DNA from 3 places in the Agrobacterium radiobacter genome. Region 2 is predicted to be linked to each of the others. Evidence: predicted binding sites of a transcription regulator. Region 2 holds the regulator's gene; each other region holds the start of a gene.
The links. Region 2 encodes PhoB, which activates phosphate uptake and scavenging genes when phosphate is short. Its sites were predicted from a motif close to TGTCATNNANCTGTCAT; they were not measured.
Positions count from the first base shown of each region.

Region 1: the regulator PhoB is predicted to act here: its motif matches at 2,598-2,614, upstream of MRBLRC7O_RS22410 (DUF47 domain-containing protein).
Region 3: the regulator PhoB is predicted to act here: its motif matches at 5,791-5,807, upstream of MRBLRC7O_RS07390 (ceramide glucosyltransferase).

Region 1 covers NZ_JBEGHX010000002.1:1,878,251-1,888,654, forward strand. The annotation lists gene ligD (DNA ligase D) at 1-12, shown strand, start outside; gene ku (non-homologous end joining protein Ku) at 25-816, opposite strand; gene MRBLRC7O_RS22405 (inorganic phosphate transporter) at 907-1,908, opposite strand; gene MRBLRC7O_RS22410 (DUF47 domain-containing protein) at 1,908-2,552, opposite strand; gene MRBLRC7O_RS22415 (NUDIX hydrolase) at 2,667-3,209, shown strand; gene MRBLRC7O_RS22420 (efflux RND transporter permease subunit) at 3,497-6,649, opposite strand; gene MRBLRC7O_RS22425 (efflux RND transporter periplasmic adaptor subunit) at 6,651-7,811, opposite strand; gene MRBLRC7O_RS22430 (response regulator transcription factor) at 8,090-8,764, shown strand; gene MRBLRC7O_RS22435 (sensor histidine kinase) at 8,761-10,095, shown strand; gene MRBLRC7O_RS22440 (DUF3313 domain-containing protein) at 10,204-10,404, shown strand, end outside.
Region 2 covers NZ_JBEGHX010000001.1:107,254-117,657, reverse strand. The annotation lists gene MRBLRC7O_RS00560 (aspartate aminotransferase family protein) at 1-30, opposite strand, end outside; gene MRBLRC7O_RS00555 (GcrA family cell cycle regulator) at 462-995, shown strand; gene phoB (phosphate regulon transcriptional regulator PhoB) at 1,311-1,994, opposite strand; gene phoU (phosphate signaling complex protein PhoU) at 2,025-2,750, opposite strand; gene pstB (phosphate ABC transporter ATP-binding protein PstB) at 2,847-3,662, opposite strand; gene pstA (phosphate ABC transporter permease PstA) at 3,677-4,999, opposite strand; gene pstC (phosphate ABC transporter permease subunit PstC) at 4,996-6,480, opposite strand; gene MRBLRC7O_RS00525 (substrate-binding domain-containing protein) at 6,742-7,776, opposite strand; gene phoR (phosphate regulon sensor histidine kinase PhoR) at 7,972-9,234, opposite strand; gene ppk2 (polyphosphate kinase 2) at 9,477-10,358, shown strand.
Region 3 covers NZ_JBEGHX010000001.1:1,461,173-1,471,576, forward strand. The annotation lists gene MRBLRC7O_RS07345 (AEC family transporter) at 1-361, opposite strand, end outside; gene MRBLRC7O_RS07350 (cytochrome c biogenesis CcdA family protein) at 396-1,142, opposite strand; tRNA gene MRBLRC7O_RS07355 (tRNA-Lys) at 1,425-1,500, shown strand; gene MRBLRC7O_RS07360 (YcbK family protein) at 1,774-3,036, opposite strand; gene MRBLRC7O_RS07365 (VOC family protein) at 3,193-3,633, opposite strand; gene MRBLRC7O_RS07370 (cold-shock protein) at 3,826-4,404, shown strand; gene MRBLRC7O_RS07375 (DUF192 domain-containing protein) at 4,404-4,886, shown strand; gene MRBLRC7O_RS07380 (BON domain-containing protein) at 4,947-5,195, opposite strand; gene MRBLRC7O_RS07385 (DUF982 domain-containing protein) at 5,409-5,678, shown strand; gene MRBLRC7O_RS07390 (ceramide glucosyltransferase) at 5,893-7,035, shown strand; tRNA gene MRBLRC7O_RS07395 (tRNA-Pro) at 7,089-7,165, opposite strand; gene MRBLRC7O_RS07400 (ETC complex I subunit) at 7,432-7,737, shown strand; tRNA gene MRBLRC7O_RS07405 (tRNA-Arg) at 7,781-7,857, shown strand; gene MRBLRC7O_RS07410 (hypothetical protein) at 7,989-8,615, opposite strand; gene MRBLRC7O_RS07415 (hypothetical protein) at 8,821-8,976, opposite strand; gene MRBLRC7O_RS07420 (efflux RND transporter periplasmic adaptor subunit) at 9,214-10,404, shown strand, end outside.

The sequences.
Region 1 (10,404 bases), on a different contig from region 2:
AAGGCCCGGTGAAGACGCCGATCCTCAGCTTCTCTTTTCGGAAGCGAGGCTTTTCTTCAGCGCATCCATGATGTTGATGACATTGCCGCCGGTGCGGGCCTTCGTGCCGGTTTTCTTTGGCGAGGAGGAGACCTCCTCGCCCTTGGTCTTCAGCAGGGACTTGATCTTTTTCTGAATGGGATCCTGCACCAGAGTTGGCTTCCAACCCGTGACCTGTTTGCCGATGCGTTTTTCCATGGCCTCCAGCAACGGCCGGTCGATTTTCATCTTCGGCTCCAGCGCGTCGATGCTTTCGCGCACCTCCTCGCCATAATGGAGCGTCCACAGAATGATGCCCTTGCCTGAAGGTTCCAGCAGGACTGCCCTTTCACGACGGTAGATCACCAGACGCGCAATGCCGAAAACATCGTTCGCCTTCATGGCTTCGCGAATGACGCTGAAGGCTTCGGTGCCGATCTTGTCTTCCGGGCGCAGAAAATGCGGACGGTCGTACCAGATCCAGTCGATCGACCCTTTCGGCACGAAGGTCTTGATATCGATGGTGCGGGTGCTTTCCAGCGCCACCGCGTCGATCTCGTCATCCTCCAGCAGCACATAATCGTCTTCGCCGCGCGGAAAACCCTTCACCTGGTTCCTGGCGGCGACCGGCCTGTGGGTGACACTGTCGACATAGCGGCTTTCGACGCGATTGCCGGTTTTGCGATTGAGGATGTGGAAGCGGTATTTGTTGCCTTCGGTCGTCGCAGGCGTCAGCGAGACGGAGGCCGTCACCAGTGACAGCTTCAGATAACCCTTCCAGAAAACCTGCCGTGCCATGTCCGCGATCCGCATTGGTCTCCCGGAACAACAGCCACAGGGTGGCTTTTGTTCCGATAGGTGCGGCAAATCGGGACAGCATTGGAGCTATCAGAACAGCGAGGTCAGCCCGTAAACGGCAGCGGAGATCAGTGCGGCTGCCGGCATGGTCACGATCCAGGCGATGACGATATTGCCGGCAAGCCCCCAGCGCACCGCCGAGACACGGCGTGCAGCGCCGACACCGATGATGGCGCCGGTGATCGTGTGGGTGGTGGAGACCGGAATGCCGAGCCATGTTGCGCCGAACAGCGTCAGCGCGCCGCCGGTTTCGGCGCAGAAACCCTGCATCGGGTTCAGCCGGGTGATTTTCGATCCCATCGTATGGACAATACGCCAGCCGCCGAAGAGCGTGCCGAGCGCCATGGCCGACTGGCAGGAAATCACCACCCAGAAGGGCACGTAGAAGCTTTCGCCGAGATGCCCCTGGCTGAAAAGCAGCACGGCGATGATGCCCATGGTCTTCTGCGCGTCATTGCCGCCGTGCCCCAGCGAATAAAGCGAGGCGGAGATGAACTGCATGACGCGGAAGGTGCGGTCGACCGCAAAGGGCGTCTGCCGCACGAACAGCCAGGACACGGCAAGCACGAGAACGAGCGCCAGGAAAAAGCCGATGGCCGGCGACATGAAGATTGCCCCCACGGTCTTCAGCAGGCCCGACCAGACGATGGAATTAAAGCCAACCTTGGCGAAACCCGCACCGACGAGGCCGCCGATCAGCGCATGCGAGGAGCTGGAGGGAATGCCGAAAATCCAGGTGACGATGTTCCAGACGATCGCGCCGATCAGCGCCGCGAAGATGACCTGCGGCGACACGATGGCCGGATCGATGATGCCGGTGCCGAGCGTTTCCGCCACATGCAGGCCGAAGAACAGGAAGGCGATGAAATTGAAGAAGGCCGCCCAGGCGACCGCATATTGTGGCCGCAGCACCCGGGTGGAAACGATGGTGGCGATGGAATTGGCGGCGTCATGCAAACCGTTCAGGAAATCGAAGAACAGCGCGATGGCGATAAGGCCGACGAGCAGCGGCAGGGCAAGCGCGACATCCATCAGACGTTCTCGATCACGATGCCGCTGATCTCGTTGGCCACATCCTCGAAGCGGTCGACGACCTTTTCGAGTTCGCCGTAGATTTCGCTGCCGATCATATAGGCCATGGCATCGCCGCTCGCGCCATGCCGGCGGAAGAGGTCCTTCAGACCCAGGTCGTGAAGCTCGTCGGAGCGGCCTTCGACGCGGGTTACCTCTTCGGCGATGGCCGAGAGGCGATGCGCATTCGTGCCGACCTTGTTGAGAAGCGGAATGGCTTCTGCAATCAGGCCCGCCGCGCGTACGATCTCGTGGCCCATCTCCTTCATCAGCGGGTCGAATTCGCTCTGTTCGAACAGGCGGATGGTCTTGACGGTCTTGTGCATCATGTCGATGGCGTCATCCATGGACTGGATGAGGTCCTTGATGTCGCCACGGTCAAAGGGAGTGATGAAGCTCCGCCTGACCGCAAGCAGCACCTCGCGGGTGATGTCGTCCGCCTGATGCTCTAGGGCGACGATGAGGTCGCAGTTCTTCTCGACGTTGATGCCGCTTAAAAGTTGGTCAAGGGCTTCAGCCGCTTTGATGACGGTTTCGGAATGTTTGCTGAACATGTCGAAGAAACGGTCCTCGCGCGGCATCAGCTTGCGAAAAATACTCATCATGCGAATTGGCCCTCAATGGCGCTTTATCAGTTGTGGGGGGGTGATTGTCATAAAACTGTCATAAATGCACGCGGGGCATTGATGCAACCCGGAAAATCAGCACTATCAACGGATATGAAATCTTCCAAGAAACGCCGGAAAACCCGTCCGGCCCGTCCACTCACATTGCTCCAGCAGCTGGCTGCGGTTCCCGAAAAGCTCTTCACCGGTGCTTTCCGGCAGCAATATGCCGCGCTCTGTTTCCGTTATGCCGCCAACGGCGTGGATGTCGAAATCCTCCTCGTCACATCCCGTACCAGTCAGCGCTGGATCATTCCGCGCGGCTGGCCGATGAAGCGCAAGAAGCCGCATCAGGCGGCGGCGATCGAAGCGTGGGAGGAGGCGGGCGTACGTGGCCGGGTGAAGAAGGATGCGGTGGGCCGCTATACCTATCTCAAGATGCTCGACAATGGCGATGTCGTTCCCTGCATGGTCGACGTCTTCCAGATAGAGGTGACGGAAACGGACGCGACCTTCAAGGAGCACGGTGAACGCCTGCTGGAATGGGTGCGCCCTGACGAGGCGGCAAGACGCGTTCGCGATATCGAACTGAAATCACTGCTGGTCGATTTCCGGCCAAAGGGGAAAAAGAAACGCCAGAGCGGCGAGAGACCGTAACCGCATCTGCCCGGCATTCCTTCCTGCAGCCGGTACTGTAATGCCACCGCAATAGGACATGCCCACCCTTGCCTGATGATTGTCATCAGGAGCCGTTGCATGAATTTACGTCGTCCCGTTCTCCGCTTCTTATTGCGTTATCTCCATCCGATTATCGCCATCGCTTTGCTTCTGGCGGGCCCGGCTGCGATTCTTTTGCTGAGATGACGACAGGGGCACCATTCGGAATGACGGGAAGGCGGTGTCGCCTTCCCGTTGTCAGCCGGATTGGTGTCCAGCCGACCTTGTCAGGCCGGCTGCTTTTGGGAAGGTTGCGCCTCATGGTTCGAATGCCCCGTTTCATCCGGCGCTTTCGGTAACAGGCGGGCGAAACGCCTGATGATGCTGTCCAGATAGGACAGGATGGTCGGCACCACGATCAGGGTCAGCAGCGTGGAACTGATGAGGCCGCCAACCGCCGCATGGGCCATCGGCGCGCGCTGCGCGCCGCCGCCGCCAACGGCCAGGCCGAGCGGGATCATGCCGAAGATCATCGCAAGCGTCGTCATGATGATCGGACGGAAGCGGATGACACCCGCATTCTCCAGCGCCTCGTTCAGCGAGAGCCCCCGCCGTCGCTCGCGATTGGCGAAATCCACCAGCAGGATGCCGTTTTTGGTCACGAGGCCCATCAGCATGATGAAGCCGATCAGCGAGAACATGTTGATCGTGCTGCCGGCGATCATCAACCCGATGAGGACGCCGACGAGCGACAGCGGCAGCGACGCCATGATGGCGAGCGGTTGCAAGAAGCTGCCGAACTGCGAGGCGAGCACGATGTAGATGAAGATGACGGCCATGCTGAGCGCCGTGACCATATGGCCGACGGTTTCCTGCATGGTTTCGGCGTCGCCGCCGAAGCGGATGCGATAGCCGTTCGGCAGGTCAAGACCGGCGGTCAGGCCCTGCAGGGTCTCCGTCACGTCGCCAAGCGTGCGGCCGGCAATATTGGCCGAAACCAGTATCTCGCGGCGATTGTCGATGCGGCGGATTTCGGCGGGGGCCGGCATGATGCCGATATCGGCAACCTGATCGAGACGCACCATCAGCGGCGCACCGTTCGCCGCCGTGCGGCCGGTTGCGATCATCAATTCACCGAGACTTGCCAGGTCGGACCGCCGCTCGGCCGGCAGGCGGATGACGATATCGTACGTATTGCCGTCCGTATCCGTCCATTTCGACACATCCTCCCCGCCGATAAGGGGGGAGAGTGCCGTGGCAAGATCGGAGCGGGCAATGCCGAGATCGCTCGCCGCCGCAGGCTTCAGGCGTACCGACAGGACAGAGGTTACATCCTTCGCACTGGAGGTCACATCCACGAGGCCCGGAATTTTTTTCATGTCTTCGACTAGGCCGGCGGCGATTTTTTCAAGAACAGCCCGGTCGTCGCCGAGGATGCTCAGCTGCACCGGGCTTTCGCCGCCGCCAAGGCCATTCTGCAGGATCGTGACCTCAATGCCAGGTATGGCCGACAGGCGCTTGCGAACCGGCTCGGCAAGGGAGAGCGGGGTTCGGCTTCGCATATCGAGCGGCACCAGGCCCACCAATATGGCGGCGCGATGTTTGCCGGCGGCGCCGCCTGTGTTGATGGTGGAATAAAGCATCTCGACCTCCGGAAATTCCCTCAGCGCCTTCTCGACCTGCCGCACCTTGGTCGTCGTATAGTCCAGAGAGGAGCCGACCGGCGCGGTGATGTTGACCTGGAAGCGGCCCTCATCGGCATTCGGAACGAATTCCGTGCCGACCAGCGGCACCATGAACAGGCTGCCGATAAATATGCCCGATGTGACAAGCAGGGTGACGAGCCGGTGCCGCAGGGTCCAGCCGATGGCGCGGCGATACTGACCGGCCATCCATTCGAAGCCGCGGTCGAAACGCGCGATCAGTCGGCCTATCGGACCGCGTTTTGCATCGGGTTGGGCGTCCGGATCGTACCAGACGCTTGATAACATCGGATCGAGTGTGAAGGCGACGAAAAGCGAGATCAGCACGGCGGCGGAGACGGTGACGCCGAATTCGTAGAAAAACCGGCCGACGATGCCATCCATGAAGGCAACCGGCAGGAAGACCGCCACGATTGTCGCCGTTGTCGCGATGACCGCAAGCCCGATTTCATTGGTGCCGTCGAGGGCTGCGCGCAGGTGGGATTTGCCCATATGGAGATGGCGGGTGATGTTTTCGCGCACCACGATGGCGTCATCCACGAGAATGCCGATGGAAAGCGTCAGCGCCAGCAGGCTGAGCGTATTGAGCGTGAAACCGAGGATATCGATCACCGCGAGCGTGCCGATGATGGCGATCGGCAATGTCAGCCCGGTAATCACCGTGCTGCGCCAGGAATTGAGGAACAGGAAGACGATGGCGACGGCGAGCGCCGCACCTTCGATCAGCGTCGTCTGTACCTGACCGACGGATTCGCGAATGGGTATCGATGAATTCGTGACGATACGCAGCTGCACGTTCTGCGGGGCAAGCTCGGCGTTGAGCGCATCGAGGCGCTTTCTCACATCCGTCGCCACCTCAACGGTATTGGCGCCCTGAACCTTGACGATGTCGATCGCCAGCGCCGTCCGGCCGTTATAGAGGGCGCGGCTTTCGGCATCGGCTGCCCCTTCGGAAAGTTTGGCGACATCGCGAAGCTCGATGGCCGCGCCGCCGCGCCTTGCCACCACCATATCCAGCAGCGCCTGCGGCTCCTCGATACGGCCCTGCACCTGGATCGTCCGTTCGGAGACGGGATCGACGACGCTTCCGGCCGGGCTGTTGGTATTGCCGGCGCGCAGCGCATTCACAACCTCGTTGATGCCGATTCCAAGGGCGCGCATGCGCGTCTCGTCGATCGTCACATCGATCTGCCGTTTGCGGGCGCCAACCAGCGTTGCCTGGCCGACGCCGGCAACGGTCGTCAGCTGCCGCACCACCCTCTGGTCGGCAAGCGTGGTGAGGGCGGGCACATCGAGCGACGTCGAACTGATCGCAACCGACAGGACCGGCTCGGCGGCGGGGTCGAACCTCGATATGACGGGCTTTTTGGCGTCTTTCGGAAAATTCGCCTCGATGGCGGCGATCTTGTCGCGGACCTCCTGCGCGGCGGCCGAGCTCTGCACTTCGAGCTTGAATTTCGCGACCACGACGGAGCGCCCCTCATAGGAGGTGGACGTGACCTCGTCGAGGCCGCCAATGGCGTTCAGCGCGTCCTCGACCGGGCGCGTCACCTCGGTCTCCACCGTCTCCGGCGTCGCACCCGGATAAGAGGTGACGACGACTACCACGGGAACGTCAACATTGGGATATTGGTCCAGCCCAAGCCGCTGCAGCGAGAAGGCGCCCATGACCAGAAGCGCCACCATCATCATGGTGGCGAAAACGGGATGGGTAACGGATATGCGGGTCAAAAACATTTCAGCCTGCCTTGTCGATGGTGACGGCCATGTCAGGCCCCAGTTCGGGAAGCGGTGCGGTGAGGATGGTCTCGCCATCCTTCAGGCCGGCGGCGATCTCGACCAGGTCGCCATCGTTCCAGCGCGCTCCGACTGCGACCGTCTGGCGGCGAAGATGGCCATCCTCCACCTTCAGCACATGGTAACCCGTCTCGTCCTTGCGCAGCGCGATTGCGGGAACGACAAGCGCATCGTTCTTTTCACGCAGGAGGATCGATCCGCTGGCGAACATTCCGCCCCACAGCCGGCCGTCCCGATTGGCAAGCCGCAGATAGACGGCGACGAAACGGGTGCCGTCTTCGGCAACCGGGCTGATGCGGTCGACCGTGCCTTTGACGATCTGGCCGCCAAGGCCGTCGATCGCCAGTTCCGCCGTCTGGCTGAGCGCCACGCGCGGTATGTCGCGGGTGGCGACAAGAACCTTCGCTTCCAGCACGCTGGTATCGACCAGTGTGAGAAGCTCGCCATCCGCACCGACTCGCGATCCCGCCTCGGCCAGCCGACGGGTGACGGTGCCGCTGAAGGGTGCGCGGATTTCGGCATTGCGAAGGGCGAGGCGGGCGATATCCGCCTGCGCCGCAATGCTCTGGAGCCTTGCCGTCTTCACCGCGACATCGCTTTTCGCCTTGTCGAGCTGTTCTGCCGACGCGATGTTTTTCAGGGCAAGCTGTTCGGTTCTCGTCAGGGCCTGCATCGCCAGCATCAGCTCGGCCTCAGCCGCATCCCGGTCGCTCTGCCGCAGCAAAAGCGTCGATTGCAACTCATCGGTTTCGAAACGCACGAGCAGCTTGCCCGCCTGCACCGTATCTCCGTCGCGGACATTCATTTCCACGATCTTGCCGGCCTCACGGGCGCGGATCACCACACGGGTGATCGGTTGAAGCTCGCCGCTGATGCCAAGCCGCTCCACCATCGGGCGCGTGCCGATCTTTGCCGTTTCCGCGGCCGTCAGCTCGAATGGCGTGCCTGCGGGGCTCATCGAAGCGGTTTCGACGAGCCCGTTCACGATGCCTTTGACACGCTCATTCGCATCGACGCCGCCGCGCGCCGGATCGAGAGCGGTGACAACGAGAACGCAACCTGCAAGCGCGATCCCCGCCTTGATGGTTCTCTTCATCCACATACTGAAATCCTTTCCATCCCGGGACCGCCGCTCAGGCGGTCGCATTGCCTCTGTCGAGGCGGATGGTTTCTGGATAGGCATCCATAATTGCAGCAGCATTACCCTCCGGGGCGCGCCTGCCTAAACGGAACCGCCTAGTGCTCCAAAGTTCTGTTTTTATGAATTTTCCAGAGGTGAAACCATTATGGATCCTGGTTGTAAATGCTCCAGCGTCGTCTTCGCCGCAATACTGCCGCAACCTTTCTGGCAGAAAACGGAAGGCGAAGGGACGGTGACGCATGAGACTTCTGTTGATCGAAGACGAAAAGGAAATGGCGGATGCGCTGACGGCGACGCTCGGCAAGCAGGGGATCGTCATCGACCATACCATGTGGCTCGGCGATGCGATGGAGTTGACGCGTCAGCACGTCTATGACGCCATTCTGCTCGACCGTCGCCTGCCTGACGGGGAAGGGCTCTCCTTCGTTCCGCAGCTGCGCCGCGCAGGTATCGACACGCCGATCATTCTGTTGACGGCGATGAACGAGCCGGAAGAGCGGATCGCGGGGCTGGACGGCGGCGCAGACGATTATCTTGGCAAGCCGTTTCTCGTCGGCGAGTTGCTGGCGCGGGTGCGCGCGGTTCTCAGGAGGCCGGCAAACCTTGCGCCGGCCCAGATCACCGCTGGCCGCATCGTCATTGATCCGCTCCATCTCAGCGTCACGATCAATTCGGTTCCCTTCGATCTGCCAAGACGCGAGCTTGCGGTTCTCATTGCGCTGGCGAAACGCAAGGGCAAATCCGTGCTGCGCTCCACGCTCGAGGCAGCCGTTTACAATTACGAGGAGGAGATCCAGTCCAATGCGCTCGACGCGCATATATCGCGGCTGCGAAAACGCCTGCTCGATGCATCCGCAGGCGTCGGCGTCCATAATATTCGTGGTATCGGTTATCTGTTGAAGGAAGAAGCATGAAAGCGCAGGGCACGTCCAACCCGTCCTTGTGGTGGAAACTGAGCTGGCAGCTCAGCGTCGTCGTCTCTGCCATGATTGCCGTGGTCATCATCGGGCTCTGTTTTTACGGCGTGATGATGCTTTCCCCCAATATTGCGCTCTGGGACGACCTCTCGGCCACGCTTGATGGTTCACTTTCGCTCGATCCGCAAAAGGGATTGGTCATTACCGAGAGCCCGGCATTGCGGGCCCTGAAGGCGGAGAACTCAACACTCTGGTTCGTTGCCTCCACGCTGGATGGGCGGGTGGCGACCTACGGCGCCGTGCCTGCCGTTTATGAGGAATTGTCGCGGTATCTGCATCTGATGACGGATGCCGATATTCGTGGAGGAAAGGGCATCGTCGAGGTCGCCCTGGTTGAAAGCATGGAAACGAAATGGGGTGCGGTAAGGGTCATGTTCGGCGGAACGACGCATGTAGGCGGGCAGTTCCTGACGCTTCTTGCCGGAACCTACAAGATTTACGTTCCCCTGCTGGCTGTCATCCTGCCCGCCGTGTTCTTCTCGGTTCCCCGCATCGTGCGCCAGGCGCTTTCCGGCCTCAGTTCCGTCGTCAAAAAGGCCCCCGAGATCGATCCGCGGCGGCCGGGCTCAAAGCTTCCCGTCGAGGATGTGCCTCGCGAGGTGGTTCCGCTGATCCTTGCCTTCAACAGCATCCTCGAACGGCTGGAAGAGCAGTTTCGGGCGCGCCAGCGTTTTCTCATCGATGCGGCGCATGAGCTTAGAACACCAATTGCGATCATGCAGACCCGGATAGAGGGCTTGCCGGGGCCGGAACAGCAACGCCTGATGGAGGATGTCGCGCGGCTTGGCGAAACCACCGAACAGCTTCTCGCTTTCGAAAGAAACGATCAGGTGAACGACCGGCGCGAGACGGTGGAGCTCGTCGAGATGACCCGCACCGTCGTCGCCGATCTTGCGCCGCTTGCGCTTTCGGCGGGTTATGACATCTCCTTCGATACGCAGATCGCGCGATATGAGGTGATGGGCAACCCCTTCACCCTGCCGCGCGCCATCAGCAACATCGTACGCAATGCCATCGATTATGGTGGCAACAGGGGGATGATCCATATCTCGGTTCTCGCCAATGGTGAGATCGCGATTTCCGATGAAGGGCAGGGGATAGCCGAAGACCAGCGGGAACGGATTTTCGAGCCCTTTTACCGCATCACACCGCGCAGCACCGGGGCAGGGCTTGGCCTCAGCCTCGTCAAGCAGATTGTCGCCAACCATAACGGGCGAATCTTTCTGGATAGCAGCGCTTTCGGAAGCACCTTCCGGTTACGTTTCTGATCGTCGCGTTGCGCGCTGTCCAGAGGCTGGTGATTGTAATGTTGCCGCAATTTTAGCTGTCGTACCGTGCGGGGCACAGGATCAATCATCCCAACCGGAGTACGTGCAGTGAAACAACAGTGGAATCTGTTTGCCCGGGGTTCCGGCGACAAGGCGTCCCGCAGCCGCGGTGTCGCCTTCGCCACCTTGCCCTTCGCCATCATCATGTCCGGCTGCACCTCCGTGCCACTGAAAGAAGGTGGCACGCTTACCTCCTATGCGCAGCTCAGCCCGGCCAAGGGAAAGTTCACCAAATCGCGAACCTTCGTG
Region 2 (10,404 bases):
ATCGAACAATGGCGCGGCGGCTTCGGCCATGGCTGTATCACTCCTTGCGCAGATGCGCTGTCAGACGGTTGTCAATAGGCTCTGGGGGTTATCCCTCGCCTGAAAATCAAAAATGCCGCCTCGCGGCGGCAGGGGCACTATTGTCACTTCGCCTGCCGATGTCAACAAAAGTCCGTATTTCCCGGGCTTCTCAAGCCCTAGTAGGTGGCGGCCTGCGAGGCCCAAGGTGTTGCCTTTCAGACTCAACTCGCCAGCAAGTTGGGGAAAACCGGAAAATCGATTCGAGATGAATCCCGCGACTCTTGCCACGGAGTCTGCGTGGCACTAGGTTAATCGCTAATTACTAGACTGCATTGCGGCGGAACTAGTCACCAAAAATCCGGCAGAAACCACGCTCGCGGCACGCCCGCGAGACGGAGAAGGATTCTGCCGACATTATACGCGACGAGCGGAGAAGCGGCATGAACTGGACAGACGAACGAGTCGAGAAACTCAAGAAATTATGGTCCGAGGGCCTTAGCGCCAGCCAGATTGCAGCGCAGCTCGGCGGCGTCAGCCGTAATGCCGTGATCGGCAAGGTCCATCGCCTCAATCTGCCGGGACGCGTCAAGGCTGGCGGTCCGGTCACTTCGGCGCGCTCTGCGCCCAAGCGCACCGCTGCACCTGCCCCACGCGCGACAACCTTTGCAGGCCGCGTCAATGCAGCGCCGGCGCGGATTCTCACCCGTTCGAACGCGGCAACCGCGCTGAATGAGGAGATCGACATCGAGACCGCACAGGTTCTCGATTACGTTCCTTCCAAAAACGTGGTCTCGCCGATTTCCCGTCGCCTGACGCTGACGGAACTGACGGAGCGCACCTGCAAGTGGCCGGTCGGCGATCCGCTGAAGGATGATTTCCATTTCTGCGGTTGTGAAGCGCTGGAATCTTCGCCCTATTGCAAGTTCCATGCGAAACTCGCCTATCAGCCGGTAAGCGAGCGCCGCAAGGCTTGAGTGTTGCGGCACGCATTCGACACTCAAAAACTACGGGCCTTCGGGCCCGTTTTTTTATGACAAAATTCAGGCGGTTCCGGGGGTCAACTCACGGGCGAAGCGCCGAACCCTATCCTCCATCGCTGTCGAACCCGACCCACAATCCCGATTGAGCGGGCGGGATTTCAGCCAATTGTCCGTCATCCCATCAAGAAGGATGAAGCCGTCGTGGTTGGGGACGTCCAAAAACCGAAAGGCCCGACACCATTCCGGTTTCGGGCCTTTCGGTTTTTGGCGGGATGTTGCCCCGAGTGTAACTCGTCGGTCGAGTCTTGCTCAGGCTTCCATCGAATATCCGGCGCCGCGCACGGTACGGATGACATCCTGCATATGCGAAAAATTGAGCGCTTTGCGCAGGCGCCCGACATGCACGTCGACGGTGCGCTCATCCACATAGATATCGTGACCCCACACGCCATCCAGCAATTGCGAGCGGGAGAAAACCCGGCCTGGAGAGGTCATCAGGAATTCCAGCAGGCGGAACTCCGTCGGGCCGAGGCGCACTTCGCGGCTCTTGCGGTGAACGCGATGGGTCTCGCGATCCAGCTCGATATCACCGCACTTCAGCACCGAGGAGAGAACCTCGGGACGGGCCCGGCGCAGCATGGCCTTGACCCGGGCCATGAGTTCCGGTGTCGAAAACGGCTTGACGACATAGTCGTCGGCGCCGGTGGCAAGGCCGCGAACCCGTTCGCTTTCTTCGCCGCGCGCCGTCAGCATGATGATGGGCAGGCGTTCTGTTTCCGGCCGCATTCTGAGCCGACGGCACAGTTCGATACCGGAAACGCCGGGAAGCATCCAATCCAGGATAAGAAGGTCCGGAATACGTTCCTGCAGCCTGATTTCTGCTTCGTCTCCACGGGGTATCGTGTCGACGTCATATCCCTCAGCCTCGAGATTGTAACGAAGGAGGACGCTCAGCGCTTCCTCGTCTTCCACAACTGCAATCTTGGGCACCATATGCTAACTCCGCAAGCCGCTGCTCGTCTGTTACTCGGTCACCGAACCGAGCGTGTTGGAACTGTCGTCCTTCGGACGCTCACCTTCCGGCTGGCTGCCGGTGGTCATGTAATAGATCGTCTCGGCGATATTGGTGGCGTGGTCGCCGATACGCTCGATGTTCTTGGCGCAGAACAGAAGATGCGTGCAGGTGGTGATGTTGCGCGGATCTTCCATCATGTAGGTCAGAAGCTCACGGAAGAGCGACGTATACATGGCGTCGATTTCCTCGTCGCGCTCGCGGATGGCATTGGCCTTCTCGGCGGAACGCGTGGAATAGACGTCGAGGACTTCCTTGAGCTGCACCAGCGCAAGCTCCGACAGGTGCTCTATGCCGCGGGCGAGCTTGCGCGGCACACCGGTTCCGGCAACCGCGATCACACGCTTGGCAGTGTTCTTGCCAAGGTCGCCAACGCGTTCAAGGTCGCCGGCGATACGCAGCGTGCCGATGATCTCGCGAAGGTCGGCCGCCATCGGCTGGCGTCTGGCGATGGTGACGATGGCCTTGTCGCCGATCTCGCGCTCGGAATGATCGAGGATCGCGTCATCGGAAATGACCTTCTGAGCGAGCGCGGCGTCGGAATTGACGAGCGCACGCACGGCATCGGCACACATCTGTTCCGCGAGACCGCCCATTTCGGCGATGCGGCGCGTCAGGAATTTCAGTTCGTCGTCATAGGCCGACAGGATATGCGAATGGGTCGTTGTCTGTGTCATGGTCTAGTCCTCCGGCTTGGCCTGCATGCGCGTACCCGGAAGCGGGCACGGCAGAGGCACCAGTCTTGTTCGGTTTCGATAAAGCGCCGGCCGGGATCAGCCGAAGCGGCCCATGATGTAGTCCTGCGTGCGCTGGTCGTCCGGATTGGTGAACATCTTGTCGGTTTCGTTTTCTTCGACAAGATGACCAAGGTGGAACATGGCCGTGCGCTGGGAAACACGCGCCGCCTGCTGCATGGAGTGCGTAACGATGACGATCGTGTAATTGGTACGCAGCTCGTGAATCAATTCCTCGACCTTGGCGGTCGCGATCGGGTCCAGCGCCGAGCAGGGCTCGTCCATCAGGATCACTTCCGGGCTGACGGCAACCGCGCGCGCGATGCACAGGCGCTGCTGCTGACCGCCGGAAAGGCCGGTGCCGGACTCCAACAGGCGATCCTTCACTTCGTTCCAGAGACCCGCCTTCTGCAGGCTGTGCTCGACGATCTGGTCCATATCCGCCTTGTTGCGGGCAAGGCCGTGGATACGCGGGCCATAGGCGATGTTCTCGTAGATCGACTTCGGGAAGGGGTTCGGCTTCTGGAACACCATGCCGACGCGGGCGCGCAATTCCACAACGTCGATCGCCTGATCGTAGATATCGTCGGTATCGAGCGTGATCTTGCCGGTGACCCGGCAACCGTCGATCGTGTCGTTCATACGGTTCAGGGTGCGCAGGAAGGTGGATTTACCGCAGCCGGACGGGCCGATAAGCGCGGTCACCGTATTTTCCCGAACGTTGAGGTTCACGTCGTAAAGCGCGCGCTTTTCGCCGTAATAAACCGAAACGTCCTTGCCGATCATCTTGTATGAGACTTCATTCATTTTCTTGTCCAGCGCCTTTTCAACTGCTGCTTCCGACAACATGTTCATTGCTCAATCTCCCTCTACCAGCGCCGCTCGAAGCGGCGACGCAACAGGATTGCGCCAACATTCATGACGATGAGGAACAAAAGCAGGATGATGATAGCGCCGGATGTCCTTTCGACAAAGGCGCGCTCGGCTTCGTTCGCCCACATGTAAATCTGCACCGGCAGGGCCGTGGACGGATCCATCGGCGTCGTCGGGTAATTCGCAACGAATGCCACCATGCCGATCAGGAGCAGCGGCGCCGTTTCGCCCAGCGCGTGGGCGAGACCGATGATGGTGCCGGTCAGAATGCCCGGCATGGCGAGCGGCAGCACATGGTGGAAGATCGTCTGCATCTTGGAAGCGCCGAGGCCGAGGGCTGCGGCGCGGATAGACGGCGGCACGGCTTTCAGGGCAGCGCGGGTCGCGATGATGATCGTCGGCAGGGTCATCAGCGTCAGGACAAGACCGCCGACCAGCGAAGCCGAGCGCGGAAAGCCCATGAAGTTGATGAAGACGGAGAGGCCGAGCAGACCGTAAACGATCGAAGGAACAGCCGCGAGATTGTTGATATTCACCTCGATAAGATCCGTCAGACGGTTCTTCGGGGCGAATTCCTCGAGATAGATCGAGGCCGCAACGCCGATCGGCAATGACAGCACCAGCACGATCAGCATCATGTAGAAGGAACCGATCAGCGCCACGCCGACACCCGCCGCTTCCGGACGGCTCGAAGCGCCGTTGACGAAAATGCCGGTGTTGAAATGTTTGCCGAGCTGGCCGCTTTCGGCGAGCTGGTTCATCCAGCCGAGCTGCTGGTTCGAGATACGGCGATTGGCTTCATCGGCGGTCATATCGACCTGGCCCTTGAAGGCGCTGTCGACGTCGCCCGAGGCCAGAAGCGTGACCGTGCGCGTGGTGCCGATGACGGCGGGATCGGCGACGACGATGTCGCGAAGCTGCGTGCGCACGCTGTCGGAGATCAAGAGGTTGACGGCACGAAGACCGGCGCGGTCCGTCGGCGCAACACCAAGGACCTTGGCGACCGCGTCACGGGCAACAACGGGATAATTGGCCGTCATCAGCTTCGCCGGATTGGTGGCGCGCTCATTTTTCGGATCGATGATCTGTTCGGAAAACTCGACCGGAACGGTGATCATCGTCTGCTGGAAGGCAGTGTAACCCTTGGAAACCACCGAGAAAAGCAGCAGGAAGAGAAAGATGAGGCCGAAGGAAATCGCTGCCATGCCGTAAGCACGGAAGCGGCGTTCGGCGGCATAACGGCGCTTGATGCCGATATCACGGCGCGTGGCCCTGTTCGCGGCGTTCGCGCCGGCTGCGGGAGAGACGATGTCGGTCATTCATATTGCTCCCGGTATTTGCGCACGATGTAAAGCGCGTAGATATTCAGGCAAAGCGTGATGGCGAAAAGCGTGATGCCGAGCGCAAAGGCGACCAGCGTCTGCGGCGAGGTGAATTCAAGGTCGCCGGTCAGCTGGCTGACGATCTTGACCGTCACGGTGGTCATGGGCTCGAATGGATTGAGCTGCAGACGGGCCGCAACGCCGGCCGCGAGAACCACGATCATGGTTTCGCCGATGGCGCGCGATGCCGTCATCAGCACAGCGCCGACGATGCCGGGAAGAGCGGCGGGAACGATGACCCTCTTGATGGTTTCGGACCGTGTAGCGCCGAGACCGAGGGAACCGTCACGCAGCGAGCGTGGCACGGCGGTGATGATATCGTCCGACAGCGACGAGACATAGGGGATCAGCATGATGCCCATGACGAAGCCGGCGGTGATGACGCTCTGCGCCTGGATGAAGTTGGCGTAATTACCCGTCGCCAGACCATTGATCTGCGTGGAAATGTCTCTGAGGAAAGGACCAACCGTCGTCAGCGCGAAGAAGCCGTAGACGATGGTGGGGATGCCGGCGAGCACTTCGAGCAGCGGCTTTGCCACGGAGCGCAGACGCGGCGAGGCATATTCGGACATATAGATCGCCGAAAACAGACCCACGGGAACCGCGACCAGCATGGCGACGAAGCCGATGTAAAGCGTACCTGCGAGCAGCGGGATCAGGCCGAACTGGCCGGAGGAGTCGGTCGCACCGGCTGCCGCAAAACGCGGATCCCATACCGTTCCGAAGAAGAACTGGTGCGCCGGGACCATGGTGAAGAACTGGATCGCCTCCGTCAGCATCGACAGGACGATACCGATGGTCGTGAGGATAGCGATGGACGAGGCGACGAGCAGGGCAGCGAGAATGACCTTCTCGACCTGGTTGCGCGCCCGGAAGCGCGGCGCGATCGCACGCAGCGCATAGGCGCCGCCGCCGAGCGCGGCCAGCAGCACGACGGCAATCATCGCGATGCGGCTGGTGGAGGTCATGCCGTTGAGCGTCTGGGCGGCATCAACCATGAAGCGCTCGGGATCACCGGCGATCGCCACACCCTTCGATGCCAGAAGAGGCCGGACCGCAGCCGTATCGGCCTCAACCTGAGCGGTTTCTTCCGGCGTCAGCCGCTGAAGACCGCGGGCGATGGAGGTCACCATACCATAGGTCAGGCTCTGCTGCGCTTCGGATTGCGCCCGCACGTCCTCGGGGAAATTACCGCGCACCGCCGATGTGACGAACAGGGGGCTGATAACGAGCCAGGCACAGAGAATGAACGCCGCGGGCAAAACAGCCCAGACGACCGCGTAAGAGCCGTGATAACCGGCACGGGAATGCATGCTGGAGGGGCGACCACCAGACAGGGCAACGGCGCGGCGGCTGCCGAGCAGATAGCTGCCGATGCCGATGAGCGCCAGTATCAGCAAAAGGATCGATGTGTTCATTAGAGTTCCCTCGGCGTGCCTCAAGAGCACGGTGCGATATCGGGCAAATCAAAAAGTCATCAAAACGAGACCGCTGGACCATCCCATGATGCCTGCCGCCTGACTGTATCATCGTCTGGCAAGCGTCAAGGTTGATACATCCTATCCATCTGTAATCCATCGACAATCATGTGGATGGCGATGAGTAGGAACTGTCAACCGCGGATAACGGCCTCAGCGAAGCGGAATGAGGGGCACGGCAGAGCCGCACCCCTCTTTCTATTACATCGTGGAACCGGCCGAGAACTTCGAGCGGATTTCTTCGCGCTCTGCGTCCGGGGCGGCAACCAGGCCGTAGTTGGCGAGCGGGGAATCCGGGCCGATCATCTCGTCGGAAACGAAGAACTCGACATATTCCTTAAGGCCCGGGATAACGCCCAGGTGAGCCTTCTTCACGTAGAAGAACAGCGGGCGGGAAACCGGGTACTTGCCGCTGGCAACGGTTTCGGTGGACGGAACGACGCCCGAAACGGTTGCGACCTTCAGACGGTCAGCGTTGTTTTCATAGAAAGCCAGGCCGAAAACGCCAAGGCCGGTCTTGTTGGCATCGATACGAGCGAGCGTTTCGGTGTAGTCGCCGTCGATGTCGACAGCTGCGCCGTCCTTACGGACTGCAACGCACTTTGCAGCAGCCTGCTTGGCGTCGGTGATGAGCGTCTTGATGACATCGGTGGCACCGGCTTCCTTGCAGCCGTCAGCCATGATCTTCTCTTCGAAGACTTCGCGCGTGCCGTGCTTGGAGCCCGGGATGTAAGCGGCGATCGCTACGTCAGGCAGTTCCTTGTTGATTTCCGACCACTTCTTGTAGGGGTTGGCAACGAGCTTGCCGTCCTTGACGACTTCAGCAGCGAGAGCGAGGTAAAGATCCTTCGGCTCGAGCTTGATGTCCTTGTTGGAAGAGTCCATCGCAAAGACGATACCGTCGTAACCGATCTTCACTTCCTGAACGTCGGTGACGCCAGCAGCCTTACAGGCAGCCAGTTCGTCACTCTTGATCTTGCGCGAAGCGTTTGCAATGTCGATGGTGCCTTCGCCCACGCCCGAGCAGAATGCCTTCAGACCACCGCCCGTGCCGCCGGACTCAACAACCGGAGCCTTGAAGTTCGGGAAGGTTTCGGCAAAAGTCTCGGCAACGATCTTGGCGTAGGGCAGAACCGTGGAGGAACCGGCAACCTGGATCTGGTCGCGAGCAGCGGCGGCGCCAGCGAAGGCGACAGAAGCCACCAGAGCTGCTGCGGAAAATTTAACGATGTTCATTTGTCTCTCCCGTCGTGGGCTTTGTTGTGGACGCAGCCGATAGCGACACTCGCTCTTAGCTTGCGCTCGGCGACCTTTTCTTAACCACCGTAGCCACATCCTTTTATGTCACTTTGACGAAAGATTTGTGACAGTCTAAATTACTGATTTAATTTATAAATATTCACGACGTTAAAAGCAGATGCATATTTTATGTCAGAATCTTACGGTGAAGTCCGTGCCGCTGCCCAATTCCGATTTAATGATGAGGCGGGCGCGGTGGCGAGTGAGGATGTGCTTGACGATGGCAAGCCCGAGGCCCGTGCCCTTTTTCGAGCGGCTGTCGGCGACGCTGACACGATAAAAACGCTCCGTCAGGCGCGGCACATGTTCGGCGGGAATGCCCGGCCCCTTGTCGATGACACTCACCTCCACCGGCTTGCCGGGTTCGGCGCGCAGCCAGACATCCACGACCTTGCCTTCCTGACCATATTTGCAAGCATTTTCAACTAGGTTCTGGAATACCTGCACCAGTTCGTCGCGATCCCCCTGCACTTCCGCCGGCCGGTCCGGCAGGTGCAGCGTGATGGTTACATCAAGCTCGTCGGCAAGGGGCAGCAGCGTATCGCGCACATGGCCGATGACGGGAACGAGATTGACTTTCTGGTCGGGCGCGATGTTTGCGCGCAGTTCCAGCCGCGAAAGGGACATGAGATCGTCCACCAGCCTGCTCATGCGGGTTGCCTGATCCAGCATGATGGCAAGGAAACGCTCTTGTGCCTTCGGGTCGTTGCGCGCCGGCCCCTGCATGGTTTCGATGAAACCGCGGAGCGAGGCGAGCGGGGTGCGCAATTCATGGCTCGCATTGGCGACGAAGTCGCTACGCATGCGGTCGATGCGACGAAGCTCCGAAACGTCGCGGAACGACAGGATGTAGAACGGCGGACTGGCCCCCTCTCCTACATCCGCACGGGCGATGCGGACGATAAAGACCCGTTCGGAAGGAAAGCGCTCCGAATGTTCGACCTGGTTGGGTTGGCCGGTGGTGATGGTTTCGCGAATGACATCCAGCAGGCCGGGAGAGCGCAGCCGGGCGGAAATATGTGCACCGGCAAGCAGCTGGCCGAAGGCGCGTTCGGCAGCACCGTTCTGAAACAGCACGCTGGCGTTCTTGTCGAGAATGAAAACGGGGGTATCCAGAACCGCGAGGCCCGCCCTTACGCCCGAAATGACGTTTTCGCCGGGCACTTCCGGCTCATCCGTCTCCGCCGCCGCAACTCCGTCCTTTGCGGAGGCGGCCGCCGGGCCCTCCGCAACGGCCAGAATGGCAATGACGGCGCAAAGCCAAAGGGCGGCGGGCATATAGGGTGTATGGAGTTCCGCAACGGCCACGATGGCGAGCATGCTGACGATGAGAACGGGCAACCAGTTCCGGCCGAGCTTCCTTCCCAAAAGCCTTAATCCACCATCGCCTTTCATGACTGCCATTTCAGCCTGCTCTTTCCATTCTCATCTGACAGCGCATCGAAATCTCATAGGCCAGCTTCATGACAGAGATTCATCATCGCGCATTTTCCACAACGTATATGCGCAAAATCGACGCGGCAATCGCTCCCGCCGCCGCATCCCGGTCAACCGGTCCTGTTTCACTTGAATTCTGGCAATGGATGTGAACTCATTGGCGGCGAGTTGCCTTTACACAACAACATCTGGAGGAACCCATGGGCGAAGAAACGAAGAAGCGGACGGTCGAGATCACCATTGGCGGCAAACTGCGCAGCTTCGACATCGACAATCCGGTTCTTCCTGAATGGGTTGAGGAAAAGAAACTTTCCGCCGGCAATTTTCCCTACGACAAGAAGATGAAGCGGGAGGACTACGACACCGCTCTCGAGGCGCTGCAGGTGGAACTGGTCAAGGTTCAGTTCTGGCTGCAGGCGACCGGCAAAAGGGTCATGGCGGTTTTCGAAGGCCGCGATGCGGCGGGCAAGGGTGGCGCGATCTTCGCGGCCCGGGCCTATCTCAACCCCCGCTATGCCCGCGTGGTGGCGCTCACCAAACCCACGGAAACCGAGCGCGGCCAATGGTATTTCCAGCGCTATATCTCGCATTTTCCGACCGCCGGCGAATTCGTTCTCTTCGACCGCTCATGGTATAACCGCGCCGGGGTCGAGCCGGTCATGGGTTTCTGCACGCCGGAAGAACACAAGCTCTTCCTCAAGGAAACGCCGCGTCTGGAAAAGATGCTGGCCCATGAAGACATCAATCTTTTCAAATTCTGGCTCGACATCGGTCGCGAAACGCAGATCGAGCGCTTCCATGATCGCCGCCACAGCCCGCTGAAATGCTGGAAGCTTTCGGATATGGACATAGCCGCGCTGACGAAATGGGACGACTATACGCAAAAGCGCGACGAGATGCTGGAAAAGACCCACACCGATGCCGCCCCCTGGACCGTGGTGCGCGCCAACGACAAGCGCCGCACGCGGGTGAACCTCATCCGTCACATTCTTCTTACGCTCGACTATGAGGGTAAAGACGAGAAGGCGATCGGCGAAATCGACGACAAGATATTGGGATCAGGACCGGATTTTCTCAAATGAGACCGGAAGACGATGACAGGCGCCGCCACTCGAGGCGCCTGTCGTT
Region 3 (10,404 bases), 1.4 Mb from region 2:
CGCCGAGCGCCAGAAGCGCAAGGCCCGGCCCCATATAGCCGATATTGCCGTAGCTGGCCGCAAAACTCTGGATAGTGGTTTCGGCAAGGCTGTTTTTCCGCACGAACCGGCCGATCAGAAATACCAGCAGGAAAATGCCATAGGTGCAGGCAAGGCTGGCAGCGACGAAATCCATGCGTGCCAGCTCTTCCACCGGCGTTTTCGACACCAGTTTGAAAAACAGCGCCGGCAGCGCCGCATAGATGATGAAGGTGTTCAGCCAGCCCATCGCCTCGACCGGCTGTTTCGTTATGCGCGCCGCACCATAACCGATGAAGATCAGGCCGAAAAACGGCAAAAGCAATCCGACGATATCGGTCACTATGTTTCCCCCGCAAGCAACTCCGGCGGGAGGCTTAACCGATTTTCATGAGGATCGGAAAGGTCTCCTGGAACCAGATCGCCACATTGGTGATAAAACCGGACATGAAAGCGAGACCGGTCAGCACCAGCAATACGCCCAGCAGCTTTTCCACGAGGCCGAGATGGCGGCGGAAGCGGACGAGGAAACGCATGAAGGAACCGGAGAACGCAGCCGCGATCCAGAACGGCACGGCAAGGCCGAGCGAATAGACCGCAAGCAGCGCCGCACCATCACCAACCGTATCACGCGCGGCGGCGACACCAAGGATCGCACCCAGAACCGGACCAATGCAGGGCGTCCAGCCGAAAGCGAAGGCAAGGCCCATCACATAGGCCCCTGAAAGCGTGGCCGGCTTGCCCGCCCCCTGAAACCGCGCCTCGCGCGAAAACAGGCCGATGCGGAAGACACCGAGGAAATTCAGGCCCATAAGGATGATGATGAAACCGCCGATCTTGGCGAGAATATCCAGATTCTGACGAAGGAGCGTACCGATCGTCGAGGCCCCTGCTCCAAGCGCCACGAAAACAGTGGCGAAACCAAGCGTGAAGAAAAAGGCCGAAAACAGCACGGCCCTGCGAATCTCCGGTCGGGGTGCTGTATCTTCCGTCCTGAACTGCTCGACCGAAACACCCGCCATATAACAGAGATAAGGCGGCACCAGCGGCAGGACGCAGGGCGACAGAAAGGAAAGAGCGCCGGCCAGAAGCGCGCTGAACAGGGAAATATCGGCAATCGACAAGAAAGAACTCCGCATCCCGCAAAGCCGCCGCGATTCCTAGGATTCGCCGCCGCCTCACGCTTCATTTTCATGCATGTCATTGCTGCAAAAGGATTTCACCCGTCTGGCCGACATGTCTGCAGCCGGTTTTATCCCCAGCCGCCCCCTCTCTCCAATCACCTTTTCGGGGGTGCGACAAAAAAAACCGGATTGATTGTAGAAAGCGCTTTTTTTGGGTTGACCGAACGGATCGCTCTACATATGTTCCGCGCACTTCCGAAGGGCAACCAAGCCCCGACACGGGAGAGCGTAGCTCAGCCGGTAGAGCAACTGACTTTTAATCAGTAGGTCCAGGGTTCGAATCCCTGCGCTCTCACCACCTCAAATCTACATTTTCTGATATTTTGCAAAGAGTTATCACCACGAGTGACAGGACTCTGATGTGAGCGGAAAAGATGCGCCCGTAGTCTTAGACTGTATCCATTGCAAGCCTGGTTTCAGAACACCCGCTGCGATAAAGGGCCATAGGCTCAAGCGCCAGCTCACCGGCACGACCGGACGGTCGCTCCAAAAGGTTCAGTACAGTCTTCAGGTATAAAGTTTCAGGCTCGGAAAGCATAGGGTTTGATATTCCTACAAACCCGGCCAGAGATCATTTGCGCGCAGCGGTACGGCGGCAGCGCCAGTTCCAGTCTCTTGGCTCACCCGTGTCCATATGGACCGATTCGGTATGGCAATAGGTGCCCACGCCGCCGCGCTCCGGCAGGGAACGCAGATAGGTCGCAAGCTCCCATTTGGAGACGCCCTTGATCTGGATGTCGGCGGCATCGCAAGTATAGTGTTTGGAGCCCTGCCTTATGCCCTTTGGCGGGCGATAGCCCGAAGTGACGATCGCCGGGCTGTTATAGTGGCGCTCCACATCCTTGATCATCCGCACCAGTTCCGGCTTGAAGCAGCCAACTTCGACGCGATCCGTCTGCAGGAAAAGCCCGTTCGGGGCGACGCGGCTCAGGCCGGAGAGCGAGGCGAGTTTCATCAGGCCTGTCGGCTGGTCATCCTCTTCATCGAGATGGGCATCGTCAAACTCGTCGGACATGACAGAGCGGCCGGAAAGCGCAATGCCCATCGTCCCGTCCGCGGCTCCGGGCAATGATGCGACCTGCGTATTGTCCGCCGTGCCGCTTTCAATCATCTTGGGCAGGCGCTTCTTGGCCGCGCCGGCAAAAAATGCCGCAAGCGTCACGCCCTTACCGTCACCTCCCTGCGCCTCGCCCACCATCTTGGCAGCGTCCACGGCCGGCTGCGCCGCAACAGCCGCGAGCTGTTCCGAGGCGGACTGCGGCGCGGGCACAGGAACCGGCTGACGGTTTTCGCTATGCTGTTCCGCCGGCACCTGTCCGGCTGGCGGGACCTGAACCGGCGCTGATACCGGCTGAGGCTGAGGTTGCGCCGCCTGCATGGGCGCCGAATAGACGCTGCTGACCGCGGGAATGATTTTGTGAGAGGGAGCGCCCGTGGCGGCGGCCGTGCCGGGTGCACCTGCAGCACCGGCGGGCGCCACAGTGGAATAAATGCTTGTCGTCCCGGCGGAAATCGCCGTGGGCTGCGTCGTCAATCCGCCAATATCGGCGGCGGCGCCATAAGCCTGCGCCGGGCCGCCCGGCGTCTGGGCAGGCGCAGCCGCGCCGGCCGCCGATGCCACGGCGGGATCCACATAGTGTCCCGGTTGCGCGCCGGCGGCGGCGGAAGCGGCGGTTTGCGGCTTCTGTTGTGCGGCAATTTCCGGCTTCTTGGTAGCGGCGGCCATCTCGTCGTCGGTCACCGCCGAAACACAGCCGGAAAGCCCAAGCAGCGAAACCGCGACGACAAGACGCGGACGGACAAGGCGTCCTTTCGCGCTTTCGACAGTTTTCATGGCTGGCCTCCGTATCTTGCATTTCCAACAGCAGCACGGGAACGGAATCGTGTGCTTCCCCAAAACGGGACTGGCCGTTTCGATTCGCGGACTATGCCTCATCCCCTCAGGACAAGGCAAGAGCACCCGAAAACACCGCTACTCACCGGAAAATCCCTACCAGGAACCGGTATTCTGCATAGATATCCACGGTTCGGCTGGTGCGAGGCTTTCGCCCTTCTGCAGAATTTCGAAGGAAATACCGTCAGGCGAACGCACGAAGGCCATATGTCCGTCGCGCGGCGGCCGGTTGATGACGATGCCGTTCTGCTGCAGCCGGGCGCAGAAATCGTAGATATTGTCGACCTCGTATGCCAGATGGCCGAAATTGCGGCCGCCGGTATAATCCTCGGTGTCCCAGTTATAGGTGAGCTCCAGGCACGGCGCCTTGTTTTCCTTCGCCGCAGCAATGTCGTCGCGCGCCGCAAGAAACACGAGAGTGAAGCGGCCTTTTTCGTTCTCGATTCGGCGTATTTCCGTAAGACCGAGCAGGTCGACATAGAATTTAAGTGATTCGCCAAGGTCTTTGACGCGAACCATCGTGTGCAGATACCGCATTTTATTCCTCTCCATTACACGGGTCCGAAGCCGTTAAACGCATGATGGCAAGCCCCGGACAAGGACGGCGACATAAAAGCAGCTGCGTAAATCAAAAACTAGGGCTTGCGTGAAACCGTTACCAAGATGTTAATCTGGCGCACAGGAATCAGTTGACCGGTGTATGGCGCGTAATCGAGGGGTTGGCAGGATATGGCTGATAGGATGTCATCGAAAACGATAGTCGATGTCGAGGACCTTTCGGGCGATGCCGTGGACCTGACCGAGATCACCGGCGTCGTGAAGTGGTTCGATGTCGCCAAGGGTTTCGGCTTCATCGTGCCTGATAACGGCACGCAGGATGTGTTGCTGCACGTCTCCTGCCTGCGCCGCGACGGTTACCAGACTATCCTCGAAGGCACGCGCATCGTCGCCCTCATCCAGCGGCGCGATCGCGGTTTCCAGGCTTTCCGCATTCTCTCCATGGATCAGTCGACCGCCGTTCACCCCTCGCAGCTGCCCCCGGTGCGCACCCATGTGCAGGTGACGCCGTCGAGCGGGCTTGAGCGCGCCATCGTCAAGTGGTTCAACCGCACCAAGGGTTTCGGCTTCCTGACGCGTGGCGAAGGAACAGAAGATATTTTCGTGCATATGGAAACGCTGCGCCGTTTCGGCCTGACGGAGCTTCGTCCCGGTCAGGTGGTTCTGGTGCGCTTCGGCGATGGCGACAAGGGCCTGATGGCGGCGGAAATCCATCCCGACAACCCGGTTGCCATCGGGATGTCGCATTGATGTCCGCCCTGCGCCATATGGTGAAAAGCGCCGTTATGGCGCTTCTTTTTTTCACGCTGGCCGGTGCCGCGCAGGCTCAGGAACGCCAGGCCTTCACGTCAGAGCCGCTCACCATTGAAACCGCTTCCGGGAAAACGCACGACTTCGTTGCCGAACTGGCGCTGGACGATGCCCAGCGCGCGCAGGGTCTGATGTTCCGTAAATCCATGCCGTCTGAAAACGGCATGTTGTTCGATTTCGGTGAGGCGCGCGCCGTCGCCATGTGGATGCGCAACACCCTCATCCCGCTCGATATGCTGTTCATCGGCAGCGATGGCCGAATCACCCATATTCACGAAAACGCCGTTCCGCATTCGGAAGCGATCATCAGCTCCCGCGGACCCGTAAAATTTGTGCTTGAGCTGAATGGCGGCGCCGCGAAACGTTCTGGCATCAAGCCCGGCGATATGGTCCGCAGCGCGCAAATCGGCAACCGGAAATGACATTGCCGCGTTATTGCGTCTGAATGAGCCGGACGAGGTTTCGCCCGGCTGGCACAATATTCAGTAAACCGGCTCGATATGGCTCAGAATCCGGCAATTGGAAATGGAAGCGGCAAGATTGATGGCGATATCGATCGCCTCGACCGAATCGGCCGTACCTTCCAGATAAATCACATCATTTTCGACACTTGCGGAAATGCGCGACTTTTCGAGCCCTGATTCGAAGGCCAGAGCCGAGGTGATCGCCTCGCATACGCCAGCCATGCGGTCTCCGAAGAAGCTTTCCTGAATGCCTGACAAATTAAACATATGTGTTCTCCTTCTTATGAACATACCAACGCCGTAGCGGTGGTTTTGTTCATCTCCGGTTCATCTATTTGTTCATCTTCCATTCATCTTGGAAAATTGGAACCCCCTGATCGATCACATTTTAGGTGATCGGGAACCATTTCGTGAGGCGGGCATTTCGCGCATGGGAGTGTGAGAGGCTTTCAAGCCAGGTAAAACAGGGAGGAAAATGACATGCTGATTCACAGAACAGAGCCGTGTCACCACGCCGCGTGGATGAAACCGGTGGCGATCCATCTGCCGCTTTCGGCGGCCGTGGAAATCTACAGCCCGCTGGTGGCGCTTGATATGCTGATGTACCGCTGGCCCGAGGAACATGGGCCGGAATATGAGGAAGCGCGCAGGAACTGCCTCGATGCCATCGCCGGCAGATGCGACATCGAGAAAGCACGGGAATCGTTTCTCGTCGCAAGCAGTCATGCCCATATCCTGAACGTCCACTAAAATTCATCGACCATCATGACGATTGGGCCCTTCTATGCGGAGGGCTTTTCTTTTGAGCGCAGCCGTCGTGACGCCTCTCATGCGCCGCTCGATCTCCCTGCCTGTCCGATCATGACATGTAACTGTCACGCAAACGTTATAATCGGCAGAGACGAATTCCATGGAATCGATTGGCGGGTGGACCGCCGAAAGCTTGGGAGTGGAACTGGCCAGCATGGAAACCGTTTTTGCCCTTTGCGCAATCCTGCTCCTCGCCTTCAATCTTCTCGGCATCGTTCTCGCCGGCTGGCGACTGACAAGACGGGATGCGGAAAACGATCTTGTCCGGAAAAAACCGCCTGTCTCGCTTGTGGTGCCGTTGCGTGGCGTGGAAAACTTCACGACGCTGACACTATCGCGCGCCTTTCAGCTCAACTGGCCCGACTACGAGCTGCTGTTCTGCGTCGCTGATGAATTCGATCCCGTGATCGAGGAAGTCCGCAAAGCTGAAGCCGCCTTTCCATCGGTTTCCACACAATTGCTCATCGGTGACGACCGCATCAGCGCCAATCCGAAGCTGAACAATTGCGTGAAGGGCTGGCGCGCCGCCCGGCATGAATGGGTGATTCTCGCCGATTCGAACGTGTTGATGCCGAAATCCTATATTGCCACCATGATGTCGGCCTGGCGGAAGGACAGCGGGCTCGTCTGCTCGCCGCCGCTCGGTTCACGGCCTGCGGGTTTCTGGGCGCATGTGGAATGCGCCTTCCTCAACGGATCGCAGGGCCGCTGGCAATATGCGGCGGAAGCCATAGGCATGGGTTTCGCGCAAGGCAAGTCGATGTTGTGGAACAAGCCGTTCCTGGAGGACAATGGCGGCATTCGTGCACTCGCCGCCGAAATCGCCGAAGACGCCGCCTCGACGAAGCTGGTCAGAAGCGCCGGCCGCAGGGTGCATCTGGTCTCCGCCCCGTTCGAGCAACCGCTCGGCCAGCGCCATGCCGGTGAAATCTGGTCGCGCCAGACCCGCTGGGCGCGGCTGCGACGCGTGACCTTCCCGCAATATTTCGCACCGGAAATCCTGACCGGCACGCTTCCCCCGCTTCTCTTCGCGCTCGCCGCCGCTGCGATGATGGACGTGAACCTTACCGCAACCGCCTTTGCCGTCCTCGCCCTCATGTACGTGCCGGAACTCGCGCTTGCCGCCCTCAACCGCTGGCCGGTTTCGCTCTACACGCTGCCGGCCATGATCAGCAGGGATATGATCATGCCCCTCGTCTGGGCCCGCAGCTGGATCGGCAGCGCGGTGGCTTGGCGTGGCAATGTCATGACGATCGGCACGGCCGAGAGCACACTGGCCGGTCCGTCAGCAGAATAAATTGTCATCTTTAGGATAAGGTTACGCCGGAAAGCTGATGTTTTGCTTTAAAATGGTCGGAGTGGAGAGATTCGAACTCCCGACCCTCTGGTCCCAAACCAGATGCGCTACCAGACTGCGCTACACTCCGCCGAGGCGATGGCTGGGGAATACACGGTTCACCCGCAGTCCGCAACAGGGAAATTCATCTTTGTTCAACCGCGGCCCCGATGGGCAAAACATGACGCCGAAACGGCGGAGTGCGATCGGACTGCGAGGGGATAATCGTCTTGACTCTCACCCGAAGTCAGTCCATTTCAAATTCAACGTTCCTGACACGATTTGGTTATTCTATTCAGGTACGTGATGAATAATTCGGGGTGTTGTGCCCCACTGTCCAACCGGAGCAGTTTCGACATGTCTGCGAAGATTTACCGCCCTGCAAAAACCGCCATGCAATCCGGCAAGGCGAAGACCAATGTCTGGGTTCTGGAATTCGACGCCGAAGTTCCGCGTAAGATCGATCCGATCATGGGCTACACCTCCAGTTCCGACATGAAGCAGCAGCTCAAGCTGACATTCGAGACGCAGGAACAGGCCGAAGCCTATGCCCAGCGCAAGGGCATCGAATACCGCGTCATCCAGCCGAAGGAAGCGACCCGCAAGGTGGTTTCCTACACCGACAATTTCCGTTTCAACCGCACCCAGCCCTGGACGCACTGAAACACGACGACTTCAGGCCGGCGCAATCCCTGCCCGGCATGACGGCCCCTTAGCTCAACTGGATAGAGCAACTGCCTTCTAAGCAGTAGGTCGCAGGTTCGAGTCCTGCAGGGGTCGCCATTTTTTCTGCAACGTCAGATACGTCCGGATTGTCTCAAGAGCTCCGAAACTCAGAGTCTGGCACCTCTACACTCATTCGGTTTGCAATCAGTCCCTCATGAGGGGTGGTGGCACTGTCGCGAGGTTGCGGATCAGCTACGCTTCGCTAACAGATTTGGTGCAGCTGCCGCAACCAGTCCCAATGCGGCGGAAATGAAGCCGATAAAGTCGGATATCTTTTTCAGCTCGCCTTCGAAGCCCATACCCTGCAGTAATAGGCTCGTTCCGTAAAATAGGGGCAAGACGAACCCAAAGACAGTTATCAGGAATAGCGCAACTCTCTGCACAGCTAGCGTGGTCGGACGTGTTGGTTCCCACCGAAGAAGCAGGATGATGACGGCCAGTGCCGAAACGCTCAAGAAAACGTCGATCACCAACTGGGCGTTCACATTTATCAGGTTATCATTGGTCCAGAAATTTATTCCCGAGACTGATACGAGAAGAAAAAACACGATCGAAACCGCGATCGCCTCCGTCTTGCTGGACATGCCTGGGTCAAACACGAGAGCTCCGCAGACGATGCCTACGGTCATGGACAACGGCAAGAGGAGCATTCTACCCCAGTCGCCCGTGTTCGTGTTTTTGGTTACCCCGGATACGGTTGGGGTGATTGTGTCTAAGAACCACCAGCCGACTCCGACGCCCAACAGGCTAAGCACCATAAACGCGCCAAGACTTACCAAAACTCCCACTGCGATTGCCCAAACCGCCCGCCCCATTTTCTCCCCCCGACCATGGCGCTACTGCTATGCTGAACAATACCGTGGAATCGATCAATATTAAATCACCCTGCTGCGCCGCTTTATTCTCTCCAATGACGGAAGATAATTGGTGGCATCGATTGTCGCAAAGCGCCCAGATGCAAGAAGCGACTGCGCTTCCGGGCCTGCAGGTTTGCAGCCCATGTACTCTCGAAAGACGCGCCTACCCCTGCCCAAACAGTGTGAAATACCCCCACACCGCCACAAAAAACGCGATGACAGCCGCAATCGTCAAAGCCTTCCTAGCTTTCGGCCCCAGCGGTTCGCGTGGCTTCTTCGGCGGCACCGGTTTGCGGAACTTCACCACATTGTCGTTCATTTCATCATCGTCCTGAATGTCGCCGCTGAAAGCTCAGCCGCGTTTATGGCATCAATATTTCCGGATTTATCTCTAGCAGACCAGAACTATCATAAATATTACCAAGTTTTCACTTCACCCTCAGGGCAAGCTATGTCACTTCCCACAATCAGAGGAATACAACGGCGACAGATGGACGGACAAACCGGAGAGCGGAAACAACCCTCTGTGGTATTTTGAATTTTGCGGGTGATGAGAATGAATGACGCCAATACTAGTGGCAGCGATACAAAAAACAGCCAGCCCGATCTGCGCGAGATTCTGGGAACGAACAGAAACGGCCGCAAGAAAAAGTCGCGTCGGTTTCTCTATGCCGCAGCAGCCATTGTGCTGATTGGCGGGGGCCTTGGTTATTATTACCAGTCACGCGCAGCCGGCGTCGCCTATAGCTACACCACGGAGGCCGCGCGTCAGGGCGATCTCTCGGTCATCGTCACCTCCACGGGCTCGGTTCAGCCGACGGATCAGGTCGATATATCGAGCGAACTGTCCGGCACGGTGCGCAAGGTCAACGTCACCTATAATACGCCGGTCAAGGCCGGAGACGTGTTGGCGGAACTGGATACCAACAAGCTGGAGGCCGACGTGCAGAGCGCCCGCGCCAAGCTTGCCTCCGCCAAGGCCAACGTGCTGAAGGCGCGCGCCGATCTCGGCTCGGCAAAAACCTCGATGGAGCGCCTGAGATCGCTGGTGCAGAACCGGGTGTCCAGCCAGCAGGATCTGGATGCGGCGCAGTTCACCCATGATGCCGCCGCCGCCACGCTGCAGGTCAACGAGGCAACGGTGCTGTCAGCGGAGGCGGATCTGAGGCTCGCCGAGGTCAATCTCGGCAAGGCAAAGATCGTCTCGCCCATCGATGGCGTCATCCTCACCCGCAGCGTCGATCCCGGCGCCACCGTCGCCTCCTCGCTCAACGCCCCTGTTCTCTTCACCATCGCCGGTGATTTGCGCCACATGGAATTGCAGGTCTCAGTGGATGAGGCCGATGTCGGCAAGGTCGAAACCGGCCAGAAGGCCAATTTTAATGTCGATGCCTATCCCGACCGCAGTTTCCCGGCCGAGATCGAGACCGTGCGCTTCGCGTCCGAAACCGTGTCTAACGTGGTGACCTACAAGGGCATATTGACTGTCGACAATGAGGAACTGCTGCTGCGCCCCGGCATGACGGCGACCGCCAATATCATCGTCGAGGAAATCAAGGACACGCTGCTGGTGCCGAATTCCGCGCTTCGTTATACGCCGCCGCGCGAATCCGCCTCCCGTGGCGGCGGGCTGATGAGCCTGTTCCGCCCGCCCCGCATGGGCCGCTCGCAGAACCGCGACGCCGGCCAGGCTGCGACAGGCAAAAGAACGGTCTGGGTGCTGCGCAACAACAATCCGGTCTCCGTT